DNA from 2 places in the Paenibacillus sp. FW507-14B1B genome. Region 1 is predicted to be linked to the other one. Evidence: riboswitches for the same ligand, from Rfam matches in the RefSeq annotation. Region 1 holds a riboswitch; the other holds the start of a gene.
What was found. A riboswitch is a leader RNA that binds a small molecule or an ion and turns the genes downstream of it on or off. The one in region 1 is predicted to bind FMN.
Positions count from the first base shown of each region.

Region 2: linked by a shared signal. The riboswitch ahead of ribD (bifunctional diaminohydroxyphosphoribosylaminopyrimidine deaminase/5-amino-6-(5-phosphoribosylamino)uracil reductase RibD) and the one ahead of AC3WJJ_RS22045 (DMT family transporter) in region 1 are both predicted to bind FMN.

Region 1 covers NZ_JBYSWS010000005.1:175,113-185,246, forward strand. The annotation lists gene AC3WJJ_RS22025 (FAD-dependent oxidoreductase) at 1-555, opposite strand, end outside; gene AC3WJJ_RS22030 (YobA family protein) at 789-1,334, shown strand; gene AC3WJJ_RS22035 (hypothetical protein) at 1,502-1,795, shown strand; gene AC3WJJ_RS22040 (GGDEF domain-containing protein) at 2,217-3,422, opposite strand; gene AC3WJJ_RS22045 (DMT family transporter) at 3,594-4,577, opposite strand; FMN riboswitch at 4,707-4,866, opposite strand; gene AC3WJJ_RS22050 (alpha-L-fucosidase) at 5,182-6,597, opposite strand; gene AC3WJJ_RS22055 (ABC transporter substrate-binding protein) at 6,641-8,242, opposite strand; gene AC3WJJ_RS22060 (carbohydrate ABC transporter permease) at 8,366-9,265, opposite strand; gene AC3WJJ_RS22065 (ABC transporter permease) at 9,272-10,134, opposite strand, start outside.
Region 2 covers NZ_JBYSWS010000001.1:1,072,315-1,082,448, reverse strand. The annotation lists gene AC3WJJ_RS05160 (stage V sporulation protein AB) at 1-59, shown strand, start outside; gene AC3WJJ_RS05155 (spore germination protein) at 98-1,732, shown strand; gene lysA (diaminopimelate decarboxylase) at 1,850-3,184, shown strand; gene AC3WJJ_RS05145 (peptidylprolyl isomerase) at 3,368-3,802, shown strand; FMN riboswitch at 3,976-4,170, shown strand; gene ribD (bifunctional diaminohydroxyphosphoribosylaminopyrimidine deaminase/5-amino-6-(5-phosphoribosylamino)uracil reductase RibD) at 4,507-5,598, shown strand; gene ribE (riboflavin synthase) at 5,656-6,324, shown strand; gene AC3WJJ_RS05130 (bifunctional 3,4-dihydroxy-2-butanone-4-phosphate synthase/GTP cyclohydrolase II) at 6,365-7,573, shown strand; gene ribH (6,7-dimethyl-8-ribityllumazine synthase) at 7,611-8,078, shown strand; gene AC3WJJ_RS05120 (segregation and condensation protein A) at 8,148-8,939, shown strand; gene scpB (SMC-Scp complex subunit ScpB) at 8,908-9,510, shown strand; gene AC3WJJ_RS05110 (DUF2953 domain-containing protein) at 9,642-10,134, shown strand, end outside.

The sequences.
Region 1 (10,134 bases):
CAAGGTCATGGGCTGCATGGCCCCGTCAGTTTCTCTTCCCTTCGTAAACTCTGCTCCAGCTAAGACAGACAGATCACCGTCACCCGTGCCATCAATAAATACAGAACCTTTAATCTCACTGAGCCCTGACTTGTTGCACACCGTTATACTTACGATTCGCCCATTCTCTGTCTTCACACCCGCGAGCATCGTGTGGTATAGAATCTCTCCACCGCTTTCTGTCACCATGAGCTCAAGCTCATGCTTCATCGCCTCGGCATCAAACGGTGTCACTGAATATGTAAAACCGACGGTATCAAAAATATGTCCCGGCGATTTCCCTAATTTCTTCAACCGCTCAATGAGTTGATCTGTAAATCCCTGAATAGCAAGCTTCTCGCCAGCATGAAAGGTCATCATCGGCCCTACACCATTTGCTGTAAGCGTCCCTCCCAAAAATCCGTGGGACTCCACAATCAGTGTTCTCGCTCCTGAGCTTGCTGCCGCAACCGCGGCCATCGCCCCGGAAATGCCTCCACCCATTACGATAACGTCATACTTCGGCATACCCTCCATCTGCGTCTTCACTCCTTTTGGGTCATGATTATAGTGATTTCTTGACCTTAGATTACCAAAGCACATCAAATATGTAAATGCTTTCAGGAAATTTTTTTCTAAATATCCGGAAATTTAGAAAGTAATTTACCGAAGAATCAACGCCCTATTTATGCGTTTTTTTGATTAGCAACATTCTGGAAAAAGGAAACGTCAATAACTATAAATCATTTCATTTTGCAAGGAGGTAGACGATGCGGACAGTATTACTTACTGTAATTAGTATATTCTTGAGCCTGTCGCTATTCGGATGTAGCTCAAGCACATCGAAATCAGGATCAGGGACTGACTCTGTTCCGCCAACGACGGAAGATACAGCGCCAGGAATGGAAGGATATGTTGTGGATCAAAGAGATGGAGGCATTCTTGTAGTTGACAATGTGCCGAAGAATTACGGCGCTACAGGCGGGGTCGAGGAATTTTATAATGCTATTTGGTTCTCTTATGACCAGAAGGACGTTGCCATTGGTCAGAAGGTTCAGGTCTGGTTTAGTATGGTCAAGGAGTCGTATCCCGGTCAATCAACCGCTGAGAAATTACGCATACTGTCTGCTCCAAAACCAACTGAAGCTAACATAAACGAGGCCGAAGCCATACGCAGAGCGATAGAAGACCCCAGAACAGATCTCCCGGGAGTTCTTGTTATTAAAGCTGCAACCTACGACGAAACATCTGATCAATGGAGGATTACAATTAAACAAGGGGACGATGAATGGGTGGTTCGAATTGATGATAAGTAAAACCTCTCAAACATAGGCTCGGTCCAAAGGATCATCCATCTTGTTTACAGCTTCAAAGGCACCCATTGAATGACTCTATATTCATCCTATGATTCAAAAACTGATTTAGGCCATGCAATGCGAAACGTTCAACACCTATTATTCACTCTAGATGAAGGGGATGAATCATGAATCATTTCATTGTTTATATGTTGGTGTTGATGACTTCCCTTATATTGAATGGATGTACTTCAGAGCAAGCATTCACTCTAGGTACGGCGGAAGCTAGATTATACGACCTTATTCCTCCATGTGCTAATGACCTCGAATCTTTCAATTTAATTGCAAAAGCAGAACAAAATGATCAAGGCTATACCTTTACGGTCACACAAAATTGTGAGCCTGTTGACGGAGAAGGACCACAGATGGAGACCATCTATAAATATTTGGTTTCGCCAGATGAAATCAAACGGATCGAATAGAGGTAAGTATCCAAATGCAACGCAAAAAGATACCCATACGCTAAACACTTTTCTTAAAGTGTCCAGTGTATGGGTACCCGTTTAAATGACCTCGGATTGTTCCTTTTCACCTTCTCTAAGATGTAATGATTAATGAACGGTTATCACCTTAGCAGCATAATAAGTGACGAAGCTCGATTCTTCAGCTTGATAATAGCTAGCGGACAGGAAATCCGCTATTTGTTAGAAAACATCCTTTTTGTGAGCTATGTGGACTCAGATTCCGCTATTCTTACAGAAAGGCTCTGATTTAATAGGTTCAGAGCTAATAGCGGATTCTCTGTCCGCTAACGATTAATATTAGTCATATTCACAAAAATAACGGCCTCTCTGTCCGTTAGTCAGTTAGTCCGTTGGCCCATTAGTCCGCTAGGCCGCTGTCCTACACCACCTTCGCACTACCTTGCGGCTCTTCATCCCCCGCGATAACCCCCATATTGCTTCGTGACGCCCGATTTCGCCCCTCATGCTTAGCTTTATACAAAGCTTCATCACTCAGTTTATAGAGTTTATCCAGTGGCAGCATTTGAGCTGCCGTTACGGTAACCATACCAATACTTAACGTAAAGGAAATCGGTAACTTACCCGAACATTGTAATATCGAAAGACGAATCGCTTCTGCCACCTCCCCTGATTGTTTCTCATCCGCACCGGGAAGGACAACGGCAAACTCATCTCCCCCATATCTGCCTAGCAAATCTCCAGGTGTCAGAGCCCCTTTCACTTTAGCGGCATACTCTTGTAGCACCATATCTCCTATATCATGGCCGTAGGTATCATTAATGGACTTGAAGTGATCAATGTCCATGAGCAGAAAAGAAACCGGTTGACCTTTTTTCCTGCAATCCGCGATCGATTCCTTCGCTTCGAGGATAAACGTTCTGCGATTCCACACTCCTGTCAGGTCATCATAACTCGCTAGCTTATGAAGTTCCCGATCCCCCTTCTCTTTGGATAAGAGGACAAAACCTGTATTCCCTACAAACATCAACAAGAATAATGATAAAAAGGATAATGTCTGATAGATGCTTGGTTCAAAGAACGTTACGTTTATACCAGGAATCCATGCAATAATCGCTCGGATCAGCGAACCTGTAGCCACCAAGCTATACATCAACCCAGTCACTCTCATCAGTGTAGAGCCTTTCTTTCGGCAGACCATACGAATGGCAGGTAGGATCAGCAGGAGTGACATGCCTAAAGATCCCATAGCAATTCGGTTCGTTTCTGTATTGGCTAGCACGATGATAATATGAAATAAAAGAATACAAGAAAATGTTAACCCTATATAAAAGCGACGTGTGTTTCGGTGAAAGACATTCATGACTCTTAACAGCGCAATGGCTTCAAGAGCAGCTCCTAGGAATAAAACCGCATTAGCCAGAGACACCGTGAATAGATCGGGAATTCCTCCCCGAAACATGGCTAGCCCCCAACCGGTTGCTTGCAAACATTTTGCTCCATAAAACGCATTTACCGCACGATCTTTATTCTGTCCATGTCTATAAGCTGTTATTAGAATGACCGTGAATACATGCCCAACAACAAGAAATACAAAAGCGGTCCGCATATCCAGCTCTACATTCATCTTTTAAATTCTCACCATCTCAATATTCTTTTTCGACTTATTTCGACCTTTTAATGTGTAAATCCTCTTTTTTTACCATAATAGTCTAAATGTTTAGCGGAATAGTACAAAAAAACTGCCGGTATACCCGGCAGTTTTTCAATATATTTATATCTAACATATTCGGAACACTTAACCCAGCGTCCCCGCCTTAGCGACAGAATCCGATTGTCTGGAGATGATAAACAATACGATCCAGATCATCAAAAATCCAAGAATTTGGGCAGAGGTCACGACCTCGTTAAAGACAACCCAGTTAATCAATACCCCGGCCGTTGGAAAGCTAAGTTCCGCGAGCGTAGCAACAGAAGCTTTTGTTGTAGTAAGACCTTTATAATAAACAAGCAAGCTGAGCAGTCCTGGTAGAAGCGCTTGACCGATTAGATTCAGGGATACTAGAGCAAAAGCAGATGTTCCGAACTCTGGCAAATTCCAGCCTGCACCTTCATTCAACGTAATCAACCCAAGAAGAGGAAGTGCTAATACAAAACGCAGTGACGTTACCGTCTCCACCTTCATTTGACCAACCATCAATCGACCCATGACAGTAGATCCACCCCAAAGAGCTGCAGCGCCGAGTGACAAAAGGCTTCCCATCTGAATAAAGTCGCTCCAATGTCCAATCGGAATTGCAAATCCGAATGTGAGCAAATATGTTCCTGACAATGCGATAAGCATCAGATATCCAAAATGACGAGGTAGCTTTTCTTTAAGCAGCAGACTTGCTAGAAGAATGGCGAATAACGGTTGGAGCTTTTGCAGAAGAAGAACTGCGTTCAAGTTCCCGCTCGAGAGACCCATCGTGAACAGTATCGTTGCAATCCCTGATCCACCCCATGATATAAAGAGCAATGCACCAACCTGGCGCCAGCCAACTTGTTTAAGTTCCTGACGGTTCTTCCAAATGACCGGAATTGCAATTAACGAGATGATAACATGTTCTAGAAGAACGATCTGCGACGAGGTTAAATTATTCAGAAGTATGACCCGAAATAAGGGATCAACTCCCCATAGTGCTGCTCCCAGTACAACTAACCAAAAACCGTATTTCGGATTACTGCTAGCTTTACCCTTGCGTTTGGACTGTACCTTCAAACCTGTGTTGATGTTTTCCATAATGCTGTCTCCTATCCTTGAATACGGAGTCTTACCAGCAGAAAGCCCCCGTTATCGACAAATGTCGAACATACGGGGGCTGACCAAATAAGCCTACTGTAGAACTAAAAATTCCACAGCAAACCTACGTTTGATCTTCTCCCATCCGGACTTTACCGTCGGCCTTGGATTCTCACCAAGTCAGTCGCTACCTTAAACTTCAAAATAGCGAGTCGCGGGCTGGAGTTCATTCACGAGAGAACGAACCATCACCGCCGGTTAGGAATTTCACCTTACCCCGAAGATCCATATTCATTTATTTTTATTTTGTATTTCTCGAATAACCTAAATCCATAATACTAAAAATTAAGACAATAAGCTGATAAAAAAATCACAATGAAATTATAACACGAATAGTTTCATGTAAATACAATTTTTTTACAGAAAATGATGTTAATTTCTCAGAATATAACCTCACTGAGAATTATACAGCAAATATACATTAGTTACTACATAATTTTCAACGAGTACTTTTTACCACATTCGGCCTTCACACAAAAGGGACATCCTTTAAAGATCATAGATCTTTCTTAGGATATCCCTATCGTATTCTCAAGCGCTGTATTTAGCCTCGATACACTTCAAAAGCTGAAATCGTCGGGCACCATCTGGACTCCGTAATCTTCAATCGAATAAACCGTGAAGTTACATTGTCGAATCGGCATATACGCTTATAACCAACAACCGTACCGCTCCAGAGCGGCTTCCATTCGCCGTCCTGTTCATACTCCAGCTCGAATTTCTCGATTCGTTGACTATAACGATGTTCTTGCAGAACAACATGGTTGAATTCGATCTCTGCATGCAGATCCACTTCAATAGTAACCTGCTCCGTCCCTTCCTCTGGACACCAATAGCTGTCAGGATTGCCATCAAAAATACAGTTCACATCATGTCCATCCATCGTCTGTGAAGCCTGGGCAGTAGCACCCTCAGCCAGATTTGTTCTGAACGTGTTACGAATGTAATCTCCCAGCTCACGCAGCCGAGCACGATCATTCTCATGAATAAGCCCCCGTTTATCCGGTGGTAAATTCAGCAGGAAAGTGGCGTTTCCGCCGACTGAACCATAATACACATGAAGCAGTTCTTCAAGTGATTTAACTTTATCATCTTCCGAAGCATGATAGAACCAACCTGGGCGAATGGACGTATTTACTTCAGCTGGATACCAGACCAGTTCGCGCTCATGACGAATGATCTCTCTACTTCCCAGATCGCGATCGGTGGAATCATATCGTTTAGCAAATTCGCCATCATCCACTTGTTGAGATTTCTCCTGAATGCTCTCATTCGAGCGGAGAGATACAGGCACGACACTCCACTCTGACTCACGGCATACGCCCGCTTCATTTCCACACCACCGAATATCCGGTCCACACACATTGATAACCGCATTTGGTTGTAACTCTCGAATAAGAGAATAATAAGCGTCCCAGTCATACACTTGTCTTTTCCCATTCGGGCCTTCACCACAAGCACCGTCGAACCATACACAGAAAATATCTCCGTAGTTCGTTAACAACTCTCTTAACTGGTTCATAAAGTACTCATTGTATTTAGGAGAATCACCATAAGTCTGTTCATGACGATCCCATGGGGATAAATAGACACCGAACTTAATACCACCTTTGCGGCAGGCATCCGCAACTTCCTGAACGATATCGCCCTGTCCATTCTTCCAAGGGCTGTTCTTCACGGAGTGCTCGGTATACTGGCTCGGCCATAAACAAAATCCGTCATGGTGCTTACAAGTAAGAATAAGTCCCTTCATTCCAGCATCCCGGCATGAGTCAACCCACTGATCCGCATCAAATTCTACAGGGTTAAAGATAGCTGGATCTTCATCGCCATGCCCCCACTCTTTATCCGTGTACGTGTTGATCGTAAAGTGAATGAATGAATAGAACTCCATTTCCTGCACAGCCACCTGTCTTTCTGAAGGCTTCACTTGTGCAGCGTATTGAATCAAATCAACCATGTCATATCTCCTCCGTCACTCTAGGGTAGAAGGAATACAGTTACTATTTGGTTGGCAGCGCTTTCTGATAAGCTGCCAGGTAAGCATCCAGCTGCATTCCTTTAAATCCATTTACGTAATTCTCCCAATCCTTATCGATATCCTTGTTACCGGTTACAAATTGCGCAAGATTCGATGCCACATAATCAGATAATGTCTTCGACATTTGTGTAACGATTAACGCATCCGCTGGATCAATAAATACATCGGTCGGATACGCAATTTCCGGTTTCGCAAATGGCTCATACTTTTTCGCAGCCAGCCATAGACGGTAATCAATCGCACCTTTACCGAGTGGATCTGCTGGAGCTACGAATGATTCACGGATGGAGTTGAGCATCTGCATCGTTCCTAATTGCCACCACGTATTTGCCAGCGGTGTTTGTCCACTTGCAGACTGCTCTGACGTAACAACATCATACTTCGCAGGATTTCCGTTATAGTCAAGCTCGCCGCTTTCCGCTTTTTTATAACCTTCTCCTTCAAAGCCCCATGTTGTATGAACCGTTCCTTCTTCGGAGAAGAGATAATCAGCTAGACGAATGGCAGCAATTTGTTCTTCCTTGGTCGCTTTATTCGTAATAACAAATTGTCCAGCACCAGCTCCGACCGTATAACCTGCTAATTGAACACCCTCTGGCCCTTTAAGTGGTGGAACAACATCGTAAGCTTTGTGACGTGTGTTGTTCTCATCATTAACTTCAAACATACCTCCAATATTCGCAGTACCTACACTGCCTACTACAACATCAGGCTTGTTGGCTAGTTGTTTAACAGCATCAACGTTTTGCGTGAATGCGGCTTTATCCATCAAACCTTCTTCGAATAACTTACGTAAATACTTCACGCCTTCCTTCCATTCCGGTTGCATAGGCGCATAGATGACCTTGCCATCCTTGATCATTAAACCGGTTCCATCATTGTAGATAAAGGCATTCATTAAGAACAAATCTACACCGCCACCCCAATCATTATTGGAGGTTGTGAAAGGAACCTCATCTGCTTTACCATTCCCATTCGGGTCTTTCTCTTTGAAAGCCTTCATCACTTGATAAAATTCTTCAGTCGTTGTTGGCATATCCAAGTTCAGCTCTTCAAGCCATTCTGTATTAATCCATAGTCTTTGATAGTATGTACAGTGTAGACATTCATTGATTTTTGGAAGTGCATAGATATTGCCATCCGGAGCAACCATTCCTGCTTTTAAATAGGGTAAATCTGTCATCGCTTTTTTAATATTTGGTGCATACTGATCGATTAAGTCATTCAATGGTATAAACGCACCTTGCTGACCATACTTCACCTGATCCGCCTTCGACATTCCCGCACTCAGAATGACTGCCGGGTAATCTCCACTTGCTAACAGCAATAACTTTTTATCGTTAAAAGCAGCATCTGGGGAAGTACTCCAGTTGAATTTAATGTTCAGCGTTTCTTCCAAATGTTTCGAAAATTTGTTCACATCCAAATTCTCAATACCGACGGTTTGTGGAGCAAACACACTCAGTTCAACTGGCTTATTCGGATCTTGAGGAGCATCTGCGGAGCTATCGTCTTTACCTTTAGAACCACCACACGCTGATAATACCATGGTAAGAACCAACATAAGACTCATTACTTTGAGCAGTTTTGTTTTCAATTGAACAACCTCCTTATATTTAAATACTTCTCGATATAGCTTTATTCATAAACCGATTGCTGAACATCACCTCCCTTACAGGTGAACCTTTTATCCTTTCAAAGACCCGATCATAACCCCTTTAACAAAGTGCTTCTGAACAAACGGGTAGATTATAAGTACAGGAGCGCTGGATACAACAATCAATGAGTATTTCAATAGATCCTTCAACCCCTGCTGCATCAAAACATTGTTAACATCCTTGTACATATCGGAATTCTCCGAGTTCAGAATAAGTAGATTCCGCAGGAATATCTGCAGCGGGAACATATGACTGTCTTTTAAATAAATTAAAGCATTGAAATAGGCATTCCAGTGACCGACCGCGTACATTAGGAACAATACGGCGATGATCGGCTTGGATAAAGGAATAACCATCTGCAGAAAGAACTTTATATCACTGCATCCATCAATTTGCGCAGCTTCATGAAGTTCATCGGGAAGCGATTGAAAGAACGTTCTCGCTATAATGACTTGGAACACGGCAAATGCTCCTGGCAGGATCATCGCCCATCTTGTATCCAAAATGCCAAGCGACTTCACGAGCAGGTAATTCGGAATCAATCCGCCATCGAAAAACATCGTAAATACAAGGAGCAACATCATGATGTTACGACCATAAAATGTTCTTCGTGCTAGCGGGTACGCCAGCATAATGGTGAATGAAACGTTTAGCAAAGTACCAAACACGGTATAAAAAAGGGAGTTCCCAAATCCAACCCAAATGTCCGAGTTCTGAAATACAGCCTTATAACCAATAAGCGTAAAATCAACCGGCCATAACCATACTTTACCGGACGTAACTGCTGCCGGTGAACTAAATGAAGCGCTCACAATATGTAAGAGCGGGAACAAAATAATAATGAAGACTACTGCCAAAAATAGATATACCAAACCTATAAATATACGATCTGTTACCGATTCTTTTATACTGGTACCATCCAAGGTCATCGCCTCCTACCACAAACTATTGGAAGATATTTTTTTCGCTACGAAGTTCACGATAATGAGCAGCGTAAAGTTGATTACGGAATTAAACAATCCGATAGCCGTCGAGAAACTAAAGTTCGCTCCGAGCAGACCGACTTTATATACATAGGTCGAAATGACTTCCGATGTGTTTTGATTGAGCGGATTTTGCATCAAATAAATCTTCTCAAATCCCAGGCTCATGATTTGCCCAAGGCTTAAGATCAGCATGATCACGATAACTGGAATCAAGCTCGGAATATCAATATTCCAAATTTTCTGGAACCTTGTCGCTCCGTCTACTTTTGCCGCCTCATACAATTCCGGATTCACACCAGATAACGCAGCAATGTAGATAATCGCCCCATAGCCCATATTCTGCCACACGTCCGACCATACATAGATCGACTTAAACAGCTCCGACCTACCGAGGAAATCGACTGGCTCCAGTCCTAAAGCTCTGTAGATATTGCTCAGAAGTCCTACGTTTGGAGAGAGGTTTACGATCAGAATAGAAACAATAATAACGGTTGAGATGAAGTACGGTGCATATGTCACCATCTGAACTGACTTTTTGAATATCCCGTTTCGAATTTCGTTAAGAGCAAGTGCCAATATAATAGGAGCAGGAAATCCGATCAGCAGCCCATATAGTGAAATGAGTAGTGTATTCCGGAAATAATCCCAAAAGTATGGCGCATCTAACAACTGCTCAAAGTACTTAAATCCTGCCCACGGACTCCCCAGGATTCCTTCAACAAGGTTATAGTCCTTAAAGGCAATCACGACACCGAACATAGGAATGTATTTAAAAATAATAAGGTAGAGAAGCGGTAAAGCGACCAGCAAAT
Region 2 (10,134 bases), on a different contig from region 1:
CTATGGTCGCTGGAAAGGTCGCTGGTTCTTTGTTCGATTGGTTTATTTATCGACAGTAGACTAGCGAGGGTAGCGAGAATTAAAGGGGGTAAAGTAGATGGATGATAAGACGGAGCTTACTGGAAATAAAGTAGAAGATATACCAGCCGTTCCACCTTCCGAGATAAAGAAGTTGGATGAGGAAGCTTTGATTAAGAAAAGAGACAGTGAAACTTCGGACAGTACCTATGAGTCTATTTTGTATTGGCAAGGTTCAGATGAAATTCCGGGACGAATGAAGGATCTGAAAGCCATATTAGGTGAAGTCATGGGGCTTGGAGTTTCCTTTGATATTGTATTTAGAGAAATGACCATCGGAGGAAAAGAGACCGGTCTTTTATTTATGAATGGCTTTATTAACTCAGGGGTAGGAACAGAGATCCTAAAGCGGTTAACTTATTTAACACCTGAGGATATCGAAAATCATGCTTTTTCAAGCATCAAGAATAAGTACATTCCATATGTACAAGTGGAGTCTACTTCAAAGCTGAGTGAAGCAATTAGTAAGGTCATGACCGGAATGAGTGCCTTTTTCATTGAAGGCGAGCAATCGGTCATTATGCTCGATACAAGGGTGTATCCTTCTCGAAGTCCGGACGAACCGGATACGGAGAAGGTCGTAAGGGGAGCCAGAGATGGTTTCACTGAAACATTGCTTACCAACATCAACCTGGTACGGCGGCGTGTTCGTGACCCGGGGCTTCATAGTGAAATCATGCAGGTCGGAAGACGTACTCAGACGGATGTCAGTATCTTATTCATTGATGACATTGCGGATCGTGAACAGGTTGAGGCGGTAAGGCATAAAATTCAAGAGCTTGATCTTGAAGGTTTACCTCTAGGAGATAAGCAGCTTGAAGAAGCAATCGTAAATAAAGGCTGGCATCCTTATCCTCTTGTACGATACTCGGAGCGGCCGGACGTTGTTGCATCCCACTTACTTGAAGGAAGAATTGTTGTAATGGTAGATACCTCGCCAAGTGTGATGATTATGCCATCAACGTTTTTTGATTTGTGTCAGCATGCGGAGGAGAATCGGCAAACGCCTTTTATGGGCACCTATCTGCGTTGGGTTCGATTTGGGGGCATATTTGCTTCCATGTTCCTTTTGCCGTTGTGGATGCTTCTGGTTATACATCCTGAACTGAAACCGCCGTATTTAGACATTCTTGGTCCTCAGGAAAATGCAAAAATTCCGATCATCGCTCAATTCTTGATCGTCGAATTTGGGGTTGACTTGATGCGTCTGGCGGCTGTCCACACACCTACGCCACTAGCCTCTGCGATGGGTTTGATTGCGGCTATCCTTATCGGGGATATAGCCGTAAAGACCGGGCTGTTTGTAAACGAAGTGGTACTTTATATGGCTGTTGCGGCAATTGGTATGTTTGCAACGCCAAGTTATGAGCTGGGGCTTGCTAACCGAGTTGTTCGACTTGTGCTCTTAATCGCAGTCGCGTTGTTCGGAGTCAAAGGTCTAGTGATCGGTACAACGATGCTCATCTTGATACTGACCACCCATAGATCCTATAACTCGTCCTATCTATGGCCGTTCATACCATTTAGTGCAAAGGCTATGGGCGAAGTATTATTCCGTAAGCCAGTACTGTATTCCAGAAGACGCCCAGCTTTAAACAAGACTCGTGACAGCAGTAAAATGGGTCCTGAAATGAATCCTAAACGAAAACAATAATAAATAACACAAAGGTTATGTTGAAAAATCCATTTTATTACGATTCGTTGTCTGCTATACTGTGAACAATTATTCGATTATCAAACTTTTTAAATATCGATCGGAGGAATTGTGAGCATGTTTTTACACGGTACTAGCAGAATTAATGATCTCGGACATCTTGAAATTGGTGGGTGCGATACAGCTGATCTTAAAGCTCAATATGGAACCCCTCTTTATATTGTAGACGAGCAATCGGTAAGAACCCGTTGTCGTGAATACATCGATGCTTTTAAAGCCTCAGGTCTTAAGTATCAAGTTGCTTATGCAAGTAAAGCTTTTTGTGTCATGGCTATGTGTCGTCTTGCTGAAGAAGAAGGTATGTCTCTTGATGTCGTGTCTGATGGCGAGCTGTATACAGCACTGGAAGCAGGTTTCCCAGCTGAACGTATTCATTTTCATGGCAATAACAAGACCCTGGATGAAATCGAAATGGCATTGAATGCTAACATTGGTTGCTTCGTTGTGGACAATGAGATAGAGCTCCATTTGCTTCAAGCTGTAGCAGCTGAGAAAGGCCGTCAAGTGAAGATCTTGCTTCGTGTAACCCCTGGGGTAGAAGCACATACCCATGAATACATTTCAACGGGTCAGACGGACTCTAAATTTGGATTCGATATTGGAAATGGTTCTGCATTTGAAGCTGTTAAGTTAGCAGCAGCACAACCCAATCTTGAACTTCTTGGATTGCATTCACACATTGGATCACAGATTTTTGAGGTTGAAGGTTTCCAGATGGCCGTGCAGCGTGTTGCAGAATTTGCACGTTCGGTGAAAGAGGAACTTGGTGTAACATTTAGTGTTGTGAATCTTGGAGGCGGATTTGGTATCCGTTATGTCGAAGGAGATACACCTCTTCAAGTATCCCAGTATGTTAAAGCCATTACAGATTCTGTGAAGACTCATTTCGCAGGGATCAGCGCTGAACTTCCAGAAATCTGGGTTGAGCCAGGTCGGAGTATTGTGGGTGATGCAGGAACAACACTTTACACCGTGGGAACTAGTAAGGATATTCCTGGTGTGCGTAAGTATGTTGCTGTAGATGGCGGGATGACCGATAACCCACGTCCTGCCTTGTACGAGTCCCAGTATGAAGCCATTCTAGCTAACCGTGCGAATGAGCAGAATGAAGAGAAGGTATCTATTGCAGGTAAATGTTGTGAGAGTGGCGATATGTTGATCTGGGATGTAGAGTTGCCTAAGGTGAAATCAGGTGATTTGCTCGCAGTTGCATGTACAGGTGCTTACAACTATTCCATGGCTAGCAACTATAACCGTATTCGTAAACCAGCGGTTGTGTTTGTTAAAGATGGTGTAAGTGATTTGGTTGTTCGTCGTGAAAGTCTAGAAGATATTGTTAGACATGATGTTGTTCCTCAGCGAATCCAGAATAAGCAGACAGTATTGAGCTAAGGTTAATATTAGGGCAAGGGTCGCACCTATACTTCGGTATTAGGCTGAGACCCTTTTTTCTTGTTATCTTTGTTTGCATGAGATGTTGCAAATGAGATACAATGGGAACGTAATCAAGACATGGAAATGTAATGGATTGTATATCAGACATTTCGATTAATCGACTAAGGAAGTGAAGAGAAAATGAAAAAAGGTACAATTGAATTAGAAAACGGCGGTATTGTGGAAATCGACTTTTTCCCTGAAGAAGCACCGAACACTGTTGCCAACTTTGAGAAATTGGCGAATAGCGGTTTTTATAACGGACTAAGCTTTCACCGTGTAATTCCAGGCTTCGTAGCTCAAGGCGGATGCCCTACTGGCAACGGTACTGGCGGTCCTGGGTACACGATCAAATGTGAAACTTCTACAAACACAACGAAGCACGATGTAGGTGTGTTGTCCATGGCTCATGCAGGTCCTAACACTGGCGGAAGTCAGTTCTTTATCTGTTATGGTCCTCAGCCTCACCTTGATGGCGTTCATACTGTATTTGGTAAAGTAACGAGCGGTATGGAGCATATTAACAATGTGAAGCAAGGCGACAAAATGAAAGAAGTTAAAGTATTCGAAGCGTAATACTTTAATATAGGACAACCTTCTCTCGTTATCTTGATAACGAGAGAAGGTTGTTTTTTATTATGAAATCAATGATTTAAATGGTATACATTAGAACGATTCGTAAGTGAGTGTGTATTATTCACTTGCTTTTTGTTTTTCTATTTGTTAATATGCCATTAACTTAATACAGCAAGATCCTTCGGGGCAGGGTGAAATTCCCTACCGGCGGTGATGGACGTGATGAGATAGTCGAAACAAGCTATTCGTCACGTACTTAGTCCGTGACCCGGATATACGCTAGAGGCATTTTGATAATGCTGAGTATATACGGTGGACCTGGTGCAAATCCGGGACCGACAGTATAGTCTGGATGGGAGAAGGAGAGAAGACATATCATTTTATGTGGTAGGTCTGATAGAAGTAAAGTTTATTTGGTGTGCGTGCATATTTTCACAAAGGATTACAGCTGATTAGAGCCAGCTTTTTTTGGCTTATAGTCAGATTCTGTTTCTTTGGTAATATTCGGCATATCTTGTTTGCTTCTGTCTGCAATATTTAATCTCCCAATTTAAGTTAAGCCCTGTTTGGATTTAATCATCCAGGCAGGGCTTTTTTGTGCCGAATGAAGCGATCCGCAAGGAGGTTTCATGTTCGATTCTGATCTCAGCATTTAAAGCGGAATGTAAGATCTTGAGGAGGGGAGATTTTACTTGAGAGAAATAATGGATGATGAATTTTATATGTCATTAGCGCTTGATTTGGCTGAGCGTGCACAAGGTCAGACTGGAATCAACCCGGTTGTCGGCTCTGTCGTAGTGAAAGATGGCATGCTGGTTGGTATGGGTTCCCACCTTGAAAGAGGAACACCTCATGCGGAAATTCATGCAATGCAAATGGCTGGCAATAAAGCACATGGTAGCACAGTATATATTACACTCGAGCCTTGTAGTCATTATGGAAAGACACCACCATGTAGTGAGAGATTGATTGCAGAGCGAGTTAAACGAGTTGTTATCGCAACTGAGGATCCTAATCCACTTGTTTCTGGCAAAGGAGTTCAGATGCTAAGAGAGGCTGGCATTCAAGTCGATGTAGGAGTACTAAAGAATCGTGCTAACAAGCTTAATGAACCGTTCAGAAAGTTTATAACTACGGGTAAACCCTATATCACACTAAAAACCGCTAGTACCCTAGATGGCAGGATCGCAACAAAAGCGGGGGATAGCAAATGGATTTCTAATGAAGCGGCAAGAGCAAGAGTGCATACGCTTCGCCATCGCCATCAAGGTATTATGGTTGGAGTATCGACCGTAATCGCTGATGATCCTCTCCTAACGACCAGGCTTACTGTAGATGGACTGAATCCGATTCGGATTGTGGTTGACTCTAGGCTAAGAATACCTTTGGACAGCAAGATGATACAGGATCATGCCGCTTCGGTCATTATTTTGACGACAAGTCATGGGGATAAGATTAAGCGAATTGAGCTTGAGAAGAAGGGGATTGAAGTTATTACTTGCGGTGATGGCCCTCAAGTTGACCTGCAGCTTGCAATGACCTTGTTAGGTCAAAAAGAGATTGGATCCATTCTTTTGGAAGGGGGAGGCACGCTAAACGGGTCTATGCTAAAGGAAAGGCTTGTGGATTGTATTGTTCTCTTTCTGGCTCCGAAAATCGTAGGTAGTATGGGTGCCCCTTCAAGTTTTAACTTTAGTGGTGCGGAGCTAATGAGTGAAGCGTTAACTTTGACAGACTTAGAGATTGAACAACTTGACAATAATTTATGTATTCGTGGAATACCGGTCTATTCATAATCGTATTCTTTTAAGTCGATTTCCTATTTGAATCAAGCTAAGGAGAAGAGGTGTTATATGTTCACAGGACTGGTAGAAGAAATCGGTGAGATTCGACGGATTAGTCGAAAAGGTGAAGCTATGGTTCTTAGCATCTCAGCATCTTTCATTATGGATGACCTAAAGCTCGGGGATAGCGTGGCTGTAAACGGCGTTTGTTTGACGGCAACGTCGATCATAGATAAGAAGCAATTCACCGTAGATGTGATGCCGGAAACATTTCGAAGTACCAATCTAAACGAGCTTAAGGGGGGGAGCAAAGTCAACCTGGAGCGGGCGATGGCTGCTAGTGCAAGATTTGGTGGTCATATTGTCCAAGGACATGTTGATGGCACTGGAGTGATCCGCAGTGTTCAGAGAGACCAAAACGCGGTTGTCTACGAGATTGCTCCTTCGAACACAAACTTGTTTAAATACATTATTCCTAAAGGTTCGGTCACTTTAGATGGCATTAGTCTCACCATAGTTAAGGTTTATGAAACTTCTTTTACCGTATCGATTATTCCACATACGCTTGCTGAAACAGTTCTTTCATTCAAGCTGGCTGGTGATACGGTGAACATAGAGAATGACATTTTAGGTAAGTATGTGGACCATCTTTTACATTATGGTTCACCAGAGACAGATGATAAGAGATCAAATCGTGGAATAAGTCATGAATACTTGTCTGAGCATGGTTTTGCATAAGGGAGAATGTAGGCTCCATGAGAATGAAGGAGGATGAGCTATGGATGATCAATTCGAGTTTAGCAGGGTTGAAGACGCGATTAACGACCTAATGCTTGGAAAAGTTGTTATCGTTGTTGATGATGAGGACCGCGAAAACGAAGGAGATTTTATTGCTCTGGCGGATAAAGCAACACCAGAAGTCATCAACTTCATGATTACAGAAGGTCGAGGCTTAGTATGTGTGCCGATCACACAGGCGAGAGCACTGGAATTAGATTTGAAACCGATGGTAACTCAGAATACAGATGCTCACGGAACAGCTTTTACGGTATCTGTTGATCACAAGGATACGACAACGGGTATATCCGCTTTTGAGCGTGCACTTACCATTCAAGGGATATTGGACCCGAACGCCGTGCCGACAGATTTTCGAAGACCAGGGCATATGTTCCCACTGGTGGCGAAAGATGGTGGTGTTCTCCGCCGTGCTGGCCATACCGAAGCAGCTGTGGATCTGGCCAGATTATGTGGTTCTTATCCAGCAGGCGTGATCTGTGAGATCATTAAAGAAGATGGTACGATGGCACGTTTGCCTGATCTAGTTCAAATCGCCAGAAAAAATGACCTGAAGTTGATTAGTATTAAAGATCTAATTCATTATCGTAACGAAAAGGAAATGCTGGTCAATCGTGAGGTTTCCGTGCGTATGCCTACCGATTTTGGGGAGTTTCAAGCGATCGCTTATACCAATGAGGTGGATAACAAAGAGCATATTGCACTTGTTAAAGGTTCGATCAATGGTGATAAACCTATTCTCGTACGCGTCCACTCCGAATGTTTAACGGGAGATGTGTTTCATTCGCATCGTTGTGACTGCGGTCCTCAGTTCGAGGCAGCGCTTCGACAGATTCAAGAAGCGGGAGAAGGCGTTCTTTTATATATGAGACAAGAGGGGCGAGGGATTGGACTTATTAATAAATTGAAAGCCTATAAGCTTCAGGAAGAGGGACTAGATACAGTTGATGCTAATTTGAAGTTAGGTTTTCCAGCAGATCTGCGGGATTATGGGATAGGTGCACAGATTCTGAAGGATCTAGGTATTCGTCAAATTCGTCTCTTAACCAATAATCCACGTAAGATTAAAGGACTTGAGGGATATGGTCTTGAGGTTGTAGAACGTGTACCGATACAAATGCAGGAGAATAAAGACAATTCGGGTTATCTTCATACGAAGCAAACCAAACTTGGTCATATGCTGAAATTTTAAATACTACTATTCCAATTTGAAAGGTTGATGATTTAGCATGGCACATTATTTTGAAGGAAATCTTGTATCCGAGGGTTTGAAGTATGGAGTCGTTGTTGGGCGCTTTAATGAATTCATTACAAGTAAGCTATTAGGAGGAGCGCTTGATGCACTGAAGCGTCATGGTGTTCAGGACGATGAGGTAGATGTGGCTTGGGTACCAGGAGCTTTTGAAATCCCGTTGATTGCCCAAAAAATGGCGGAAAGCGGGAAATACGATGCAATAATTACACTAGGTACTGTGATTCGAGGATCTACCACACATTATGACTATGTATGTAATGAGGTCGCTAAGGGAGTATCTGCGATTAACTTGAAATCGGGTGTACCTACCATTTTTGGAGTTGTGACTACAGAGAATATTGAGCAAGCGATTGAGCGGGCAGGGACGAAAGCGGGCAACAAGGGTTGGGATTCCGCAATGGCAGCGATTGAGATGGCAAACTTGACGAAACAGCTAAAATAGTGCTTATTTAATGTAGTGCCCTTTTTTTCAGGGCACTACATTTTATTTTTTGTGGCGGGAGGATTCACCGTGACCGTATTATACAAGCTGGAGACGTTTGAAGGACCGCTCGATCTATTGCTTCATCTTATAGATAAAGCGGAAATTGACATCCAGGATATCCCCGTCAGTGAGATTACCGAACAGTACATGGCTTATCTACAGAATATGCAGGAGTTGGAGCTGGAGATTACAAGCGAGTTTTTAGTTATGGCTGCCACACTGCTTTCGATTAAGAGTAAACTATTACTGCCAAAACCACCGGTTATTGAAATGGACGAGTTTGACTATTATGAAGAAGATGATGTTGACCCACGAGCGGAACTCATTCAGCGATTGATTGAATACCGGAAATATAAAGGGATCGCAGAGCACCTTCACGAACGTGAATGGGAGCGAAGTCTCATCTATTCGAAGGAGCCTGAAGACTTAACGCCATTCATGCCTGTGATGGAAGAGAATCCAGTTCTGGGATTGCATACTTCGGATCTAATTGCCGCCTTCCAAAAGGCGCTTAGCAAAGCGGTCAAGCGTACTTCATATGCCCGCATACAAAGGGATGAAATATCGGTAAAAGACCGGATTGGACAGGTGATACATACTCTGGAAAGCGCTGGCCCAGGCGGAAGAGTATTGTTCTCCAAGCTGCTGCATGAAGAGATGGTAAGACATGAAATTGTCGTTACTTTTTTGGCGATTCTGGAGTTAATGAAGATGAAACAAATATGGTGTTTTCAAGAAAAGTTATTTGATGACATCGTAATGGAGTGGAGAGGGGAAGTAAAGTTTGATGGATTTTCCGAAGCTGAAATCGATTATTGAGGGACTGTTATTCTTATCTGGCGAGGAGGGATTGTCGGTAAAGCAGATGACAGAAATTACAGAGCAACCGGCCGACATCATATTGGACGCTCTGAACGAGATGAAGAGAAACTGTGAAGAGGAGCATCGGGGAATTCAAATTATTCAAATTGCAGGTAGCTATAAACTAGCAACTTTGCCTGATCATGCGCCGTACTTTGAAAGGCTGGCCTATTCTCCTTCTCGTTCGTCTCTATCGCAAGCCGCGCTCGAGACATTATCTATCGTCGCTTACAGGCAGCCAATTACACGCGTCGAGATTGAGGAAATTCGCGGTGTAAAAGCTGAACGAGCCATTCATACGTTAACAAATAAGGGACTCATTGAAGAAGTTGGCCGTGCAGAAGCGATCGGGAGACCGATCCTGTATGGTACGACCAAAGCATTTTTGGACTATTTCGGATTGGCAAATATTAAGGATCTTCCAGAGCCTTCACAATTTGAAGCGGATGCGGATAGCTTGGAAGAAGAGACACAGATGCTATTTGATAAGTTGGATAATAAACAGCTAACATTTGACGATGTGAATTAGAATGAGATGAAGAAGCCGAAGGGGGATCCCTAGGCTTCTTTTTTGTTATCCATTCTTTTTCGAATCATTTTACGGATTATTTGCCATACTAAGCCAGAGAGTTGTTTACCAACGTTTTTGGGGGTTACAGTGTGGGGATATGGCTTATTCTATTAATATTGGTCGTGCTTATACTGGTTACTCTGCTGATTCTCGTCTTGGCGTCCACCGTTACATTTCGAATACACATCATACTTCGGAGCAAAGAATATAGGATGATGGTAAACATTCGATTGTTGTACGGAATGATAAATGTTCAGTATGAAGTACCTTTTAAACTGACGGATAAGGGTGTGCGATATACAGATAAATCACTTTCATCTGACCGATCGAAAGGAAGAATCGACGAACCGGAAGAGGAGTCAGAGAATAAGAGAGAGTTCAGTTTCAGTAATTACCAAGTCTTGGTTCAAGCGACGAAAGGTCTCAAAAACTGGTTTCTCAACACACTTTCCATTGTTAGGTTATCTGAAGTACACTGGGCAACATCGCTCGCCTTAGATAATGCAGCGGAATCAGCAGTAGCAGCCGGTATGGTTTGGGGAATCAAACATACCATTCTAGGTCTGTTGTCCTTTCACTTAA